2 linked regions of the Thalassoglobus sp. JC818 genome follow. The protein of the gene in region 1 binds, or shares a complex with, the protein of each later gene. Links are inferred from orthologs where the notes say so. Each region holds a gene or a part of one and is shown in the gene's direction. Other genes may lie near its edges.

Region 1 (3,282 bases):
TTTGATTGACATCCATTCAAGCGACGCGAACAGGCCCACGACAATCAGCAGCACGGAAGTCTTGCGAATCGGCTCGTACGAACTCAACTCGCCGAGCAGATAACCTCCCCACAATCCGCTCAGCACGATGATGGCCTGCCGCTTGTCGACCGACCGCTGCAACCGCCCCGAGGCAAATTCACAGAAGGTCCCCGCAAATAGACAGCAGGTGAGGGCAGCCATCAAGAGGATGGGAAGAGAGACAACACAAAGCGTCAACAGCGATCCGCACAAGAACAGGTATCGAGAAAGTCCGACGGATGAATCGTTAATTCCATCAACCAACTTGAAAATCGGAGCTGCCCAGAGTGCTGTCCCAGTCAGCGACAGCAACAACGACAAAAGCACGATCAGCGGACGATCTACCGGCAAAGTGAAAGGCACGTCCTTAGCGGCAGCGGCAAACAGACTTGCGATAGATGCTGTCACCGCTACGAGCAGTACCGAACCATTCAGAATTCGTCTCTGCCTGCCACTCATTGCGACGAGACAGCCAAATCCCCCTCCCACGAGATAGAGACCGCACATCACGATGATCGCGTTTCCAATTCCGGTCACGTCATTCAAAACCTGTTCATTTGTTTCGTAGCTGCTAGAATTTGCACATCATCGTCAATGCTCTGAATGAAGGCAATCGGCTGCCATGCCACGTTTTGAACTCGCTTCTGAATTTCAGCCCGCCGGAGATCAACCTGCAGCGATCGCTTCGCTGGTTGCAGGGATTGAAGAGGGAAAGAAGTCTCAGGTGCTGCTGGGAGCCACCGGAACAGGAAAGACGTTCACAGTCGCGAACGTCATCCAGCAGGTTCAACGCCCAACTCTGGTCCTTGCTCACAACAAAACGCTGGCTGCCCAGCTCTACGGAGAGTTCCGCGAGTTCTTTCCGAACAACGCGGTGACCTACTTCGTCAGTTACTACGACTACTACCAGCCAGAGGCGTACATCCCGCAGCGGGATATCTACATCGAAAAAGACGCTAGCATCAACGACGAAATTGACCGACTCCGTCTTTTGGCCACGAGCGCGCTCGTATCGCGACGGGATGTGATTGTCGTCGCCAGTGTCTCCTGCATCTACGGTCTCGGTTCGCCACAGGATTACCTCGACATGATGGTGCCGCTAAATGTTGGGGACACCATTGACCGAGACAGCTTCCTTCTGAAGCTTGTCGACATCCAATACGATCGAAATGACATCGACTTCCAGCGAGGAAAATTCCGCGTCCGGGGCGACGTCATCGAAGTCTGGCCCGCATACGAAGAATTTGCTTATCGAATTGAACTCTGGGGCGACGAAGTCGACAAGCTTTCGATTATCGATCCCATCAGTGGGGTCGGCAGCAAGTCCCTGAAGGACATCTACATTTATCCCGCCAAGCACTTCGTCATGCCTCAAAACCGCATCGATGATGCCATGGAAGAGATCAACGAAGAGCTCAATCAGCAGCTGGCGAAGTTTCAGAAAGAGGGCAAACTCCTCGAAGCGCAGCGACTCTCTGCGCGCACGCGTCACGACATGGAACTCCTCAAAGAAATGGGGTTCTGTCCGGGCATCGAGAACTACTCCCGAGCGTTAACCAAGCGTAAGCCGGGTGATCCGCCAGCGACGCTGTACGACTTCTTCCCGAAGGATTTCCTCTTTGTGGTTGATGAGTCGCACCAGACCATTCCACAAGTCCGTGCGATGTATCATGGGGACCGCTCTCGAAAGGAAACGCTCGTCAATCACGGTTTCCGCCTGCCAATGGCACTCGACAATCGCCCCCTCAAATTCGAGGAATGGGACCAGCGGCGCAACCAGACGATCTTCGTCTCCGCGACCCCCGCTGAGTGGGAACTCGATCAGACGAAAGGAGAAATTGTCCAGCAGATCATTCGTCCGACGGGGCTTGTCGATCCAGTAGTGCGAGTTCAGTCAGCACGCGGTCAAGTTCCTCACCTGATGGAGCAGATCCGCATTCGGGCCGAACGCGGTGAGCGAACTCTCGTCACCACACTCACGAAACGACTGTCTGAAGATCTTGTCAACTACTTGCAAGAGGAGGGCATTCGTTGTGAATGGCTGCACAGCGAACTCGACGCAATTGAGAGAGTCGAAGTTCTCCGCGAATTGCGAGAAGGCAAATTCGACGCTGTCGTCGGCGTCAACCTCTTGAGAGAAGGACTCGATCTTCCGGAAGTGTCTCTCGTTTGCATCCTCGATGCGGACAAGGAAGGTTTCCTGCGCAGCGAAACGAGTTTGATTCAGACAATCGGCCGGGCTGCCCGAAACGTGAATGCGGAAGTCTTTCTTTATGCAGACTCAGTCACGCAAAGCATGCAGCGAGCAATGGATGAGACAACCCGCCGCCGAGAGATTCAACTCAAGTACAACGCTGACCATGGAATCACTCCAGAAACCATTCGCAAAGCGATCAAACGCGGAATCGAAGAAGAAATCTCCGCACGCAAGATTGAACAAAGTGCGAGCGGTCGAGCCAGCGAAGTGGAATACATCAATCAGGAATACCTGAAGGAACTCGAAGCAGAGATGCTTCAGGCTGCCGAGAATCTCGAGTTCGAGCGTGCAGCCCATCTCCGCGATCGAATCTCTGATCTCCAGAAGCAACTCGACAAAGCGGATGGAGCCATCGCTGTTCCGAAAGACAGCGGACCGAAGGAGAAACGACAAAGCAAGTCACAGGGCAAACGCGGCAAAAAGAGAGGCTCAAGAAAACGCGTCCCTCGCCCACGTCGTGGTGATTAGACCACCTTCAATGAAATCTTCTTCGAGTGTTCCCGGCGCGATTTTCGGTGATCGAAGAACGCGCGCCATTGCGGACAATGAATGAAGTTATCGAAAGTGACTATTCAGATTTCTCGCTGTCGTCCGGTTTCTTTTTGTCTTTGTCGCTCGCTTGCCCGCCGGTGTTGTAGATCTTTGCGGACTCAAGGGGTTCTGCTTTTCGAACGACAACTGAATGCGCCAGCTTGGGATTCTTGTCGGTGTAGTAATACGTGACGGTATCGCCGGGCTGAATGAAGGTGCCGGCACTTCCGAGCACGACGGACACTCGCTGTTTTGTGGCTTGATTCGGATCCACAAGAATCTTCCCCGGCGAAACAGGGGGCACCGAAACGCCGACGTTTCCGCCTCCGACTGACATTCGCACTAAGTCCGTCGCATTGATCGTCAACGGATTCATACTTACGACGACTCCCGTGATCGTCATCTCAGACGCATCCTGCTGGAGCGTGCGAGTT
Region 2 (3,340 bases), 250 kb from region 1 along the record:
GGATGTAGAGCAGCATTCCTCGAAGATCCTGATCAGTGGATCGCAGAAAAGACCGCCAACATGTCGACTGAGTGATCTCGAATGCTTCGCCAAAACTTGCTCGCCAACACACGCCAATCATCAGCGATCTGGTCGAAGCAGAAGCGAGAGAATCGCATCGAAGAAGACTGGTTCATCGACCGGGATGGGCGCATAAAAAAAGCAGCGGTCAGGAGGGCCGTCCCAACCGCTGCGGGAAGAGTTACTGTCGGGAGCGGGCCAACTCCGACAGCAACTGAATATTAGATCGCATGCGATGAAAATCAATACTGATACGTTCGAAATACGTTTTTTTCATAAACTGATTGCTAAGATTCTCTGCAGGTATCTCCCGGCTCACCCAAACCTCCAATTGTCACAACTCTACGCTCAATAATCGCTTATGAATGCTCTCTTTGATGGGTTGACCGAATCGCAAGCCGCAGCAGTTCGCTTCATCGATGGCCCTCTGCTGATCGTGGCGGGACCCGGTTCAGGGAAAACGCGCGTCGTGACACGGCGGATTGCCAACCTCGTCATGAACGCGAATATTCACCCTCGCAACCTTCTCGCGATTACTTTCACCAACAAAGCTGCCAAGGAAATGGGTGAGCGAGTGGAAGCCCTGCTGCCCGGCCAGCGCATCTGGGTGAGCACATTTCACCGCTTCTGTGCACGTGTGTTGCGCGAGTACGGAGACGTCGTCGGAATCAAATCCTCGTTCTCGATTCTCGATACTTCCGATCAGAAACAACTCTTGCGGATTGTCCTCAGCGATCTCGACTTCGATACCGTTCACTTCTCTCCCGAGAAAGTGCTGTGGAGAATCAGTAACGCGAAAAACGACCTGATCACTCCCGAGCAATTCAACGAACGGTTCGACGAGGGAGTGAGCAATCACTGGGATGGAGTCGTTCGGAAAGCTTACCCCGCCTACCAAAAGGCGTTGCTCGAATCGAACGCCGTCGACTTTGATGACTTGCTGATGCACGTCGCGTTGATGCTGGCCGAGCAAACCGAACTCTGCCGGGAACTCGCGCAGCGATACCGATATATTCTCGTCGACGAGTATCAGGATACGAACTCGGCTCAATATCAAATCGTGGCTGCCCTGGCTCAACATCACCAGAACCTGTGCGTCACCGGGGACCCTGACCAGTCCATCTATGGATGGCGCGGGGCGAGAATCGAAAACATTCTGCGTTTCGAACGTGACTTCCCAGACGCACAAACACTTCGTCTGGAACAGAACTTTCGAAGCACCGGGCTGATTCTGCGTTCAGCCGACAGCCTCATCGCGTGCAACCGACAGCGAAAGGCCAAGAAGCTCTTCACTGTTCAGGCAGATGGCCAACCGGTCCGCTTGCTGATCTTCTCCGACAGCCGCGAGGAAGCGGGTGGCATCGCCCAAGAGATTCGGGATCTCGTTGACACTGGCGATTACCAATGGAGCGATGTCGCGATCTTCTATCGTGTCAATGCTCTCTCTCGACAAGTCGAAACAGCGCTGATGCGAAATCGGATCCCGTTTCAAGTCGCTTCCGGAGTCGCGTTTTACGATCGAGCAGAGATCAAGGATTTACTCGCCTATCTTCGACTGGTTGAAAACCCTCTCGATCACACCGCTTTTCTCAGAATCGTGAACAAACCGCTGCGTGGTCTCGGAAAGACTTCCCAGAACCGACTGTTGCGATGGGCTCAACTGAATCACCTCACTCCGCTTGAAGCTTGTGTGCGAGCCTCAGAAGTTCCCAAACTTTCCAAGCGAGCAATCGTCGGTTTTCGACGCTTTGCAGAAATGATCAATGGGTTCTCGCTGGCCGGGGCGGGATCTGTCGGAGACTTGTTGGTCGAGATCATCGATAAAACCTACTTCGTCGCTCCATGGCAGGGCTCTCCGAATGAAGCAGTCGCGGAGAAAGTCGCAAACGTTGAAGAACTCGTTGCCGCTGCCCGTCAGTATGATGAAGCCCTCGGCGACGACCGAAGCTTACAAGGATTCCTGGAACAGACAGCGTTGATCAGCGAAACCGACTTCCTCGAGAACACTTCCGGACAAGTCTCGTTGATGTCGCTGCACGCGGCCAAGGGTCTGGAGTTTCCCATCGTGTTTGTGCTCGGAATCGAAGAAGGACTGATTCCTCACGAACGATCGCTGCAGAGTGAAAGTCGACGGGAACTCGAAGAAGAACGACGATTGTTGTTCGTCGGGATGACACGAGCAGAAGAGAGGCTCTACCTCACGGAATCTCGCATCCGCTCGATGCACGGACGGACAGTTCCAACCATCGAAAGCCCGTTTATCCGCGAACTTGAATGCGAACGCATTGACGTCGATGACAACGGAGAGTTCGCAGCGACGCAGTGGCAGCAACCTGTCCCGGAAACGAAATCAACTCCCGATTTCCCCGGTATCCCAAAGCTGATGACAGGTGCTTCACTCTTGAACGGCGGCAAAGAATCCGTCGATATGCCCATCGGTTTCCGAATTGGGATGCTCGTGCGACATCCCCGTTATGGTCGTGGAACAGTCACAGATGTCGCTGGGTACGGTGGGCGGCGCACGGTGACTGTTCACTTTTCCAACGACGACAAGAAAGAAACCTTCGTCGCTTCGAAGGCCCCTCTTCAGCCATTGGGAGAGTGACAGCGGGACAGGTCACTCGCACGCACTTCCTACGCTGTCACAACTCAGTAAACCCGAAGCCGTCGACAATCGTCGATGCTGCCAGACAAACGGCCACTTGTGCTGACCAGATTGTGAAGAGTATCCACGCAGACTTTCGAGTCGACGCGCCAACATTTGTTTGAGATGGATCAGTGACCGGCTCAGCGAGGAAGCGTTCGAGCGTAACCGCAGCTGCGAGCACACCGTAGGGAAGCAGAAAACTCCACAGCCGCGCCGCTTCTCCCATGTTCTTTCCGCTGATCCACAACCCCGCCCCCATTCCCAGTCCACTGAGAATCGCAAACGCAGTCAGGTTTCGGAACTGCTTGCGGAGCGAAAAGATTCCACAGATCGCCAAGACGAAAAGCGGCGCACCAATCGCAGTCGAAACTTCGAGCAGATTTACGCCGAGCCAAGAGAAGTAAGTCCGGGAGTTGTGATCATAAAAGAGGGCGTGATTGTGGAAGTTCTGAAACCAGATTCCAACGAGATTGACTTCCCATGCCATGAACAGACCAAACAGCAACAACAACCCGGCAGTTGTTCCTCCGATCGATGCCCGCATTCCTTTTCGATGAAGAACGATTTGGTGAATCAATTGCGCGAACAACATCACTCCGATCGTCATGAATGCGAGACTCATCCACGCAGAGG

What was found.
Region 2: the proteins of uvrB (region 1) and AB1L42_RS04130 are in contact, whole or in part, in a crystal structure (PDB 7EGT), measured with the Thermus thermophilus proteins. The link is inferred for Thalassoglobus sp. JC818 from one-to-one orthologs. Residues at the interface, in WP_096411307.1 of Thermus thermophilus: Glu23, Leu25, Arg26, Asp27, Gly28, Glu29, Arg30, Phe31, Arg55, Glu326, Asp327, Phe328, Glu379, Ser382, Gln383, His398, Gly400, Arg401; in WP_096412145.1 of Thermus thermophilus: His654, Arg656, Phe657, Gln666, Asp668, Glu669, Lys680, Arg681, Leu682, Ser683, Lys685, Tyr686, Ala687.

Annotation. Positions count from the first base shown.
Region 1 is NZ_JBFEFI010000001.1:914,073-917,354, forward strand. The notes cover bases 276-3,233. They hold uvrB (excinuclease ABC subunit UvrB), read left to right. Parts: upstream 276-682; coding sequence 683-2,785; downstream 2,786-3,233. Other genes in these bases: AB1L42_RS03285 (hypothetical protein), read right to left, coding at 276-606; AB1L42_RS03295 (hypothetical protein), read right to left, coding at 2,886-3,233. In the rest of the region: more of AB1L42_RS03285, read right to left, coding at 1-275; more of AB1L42_RS03295, read right to left, coding at 3,234-3,282. UniProt on the Escherichia coli protein: The UvrABC repair system catalyzes the recognition and processing of DNA lesions. A damage recognition complex composed of 2 UvrA and 2 UvrB subunits scans DNA for abnormalities.
Region 2 is NZ_JBFEFI010000001.1:1,163,428-1,166,767, forward strand. Bases 28-3,043 are described here. They hold AB1L42_RS04130 (UvrD-helicase domain-containing protein), read left to right. Parts: upstream 28-421; coding sequence 422-2,665; downstream 2,666-3,043. Other genes in these bases: AB1L42_RS04125 (hypothetical protein), read left to right, coding at 28-75; AB1L42_RS04135 (glycosyltransferase family 39 protein), read right to left, coding at 2,703-3,043. Outside these bases: more of AB1L42_RS04125, read left to right, coding at 1-27; more of AB1L42_RS04135, read right to left, coding at 3,044-3,340. UniProt on the Escherichia coli protein: A helicase with DNA-dependent ATPase activity. Unwinds DNA duplexes with 3'-5' polarity. Translocates on single-stranded DNA with 3'-5' polarity. Initiates unwinding more efficiently from a nicked substrate than double-stranded DNA.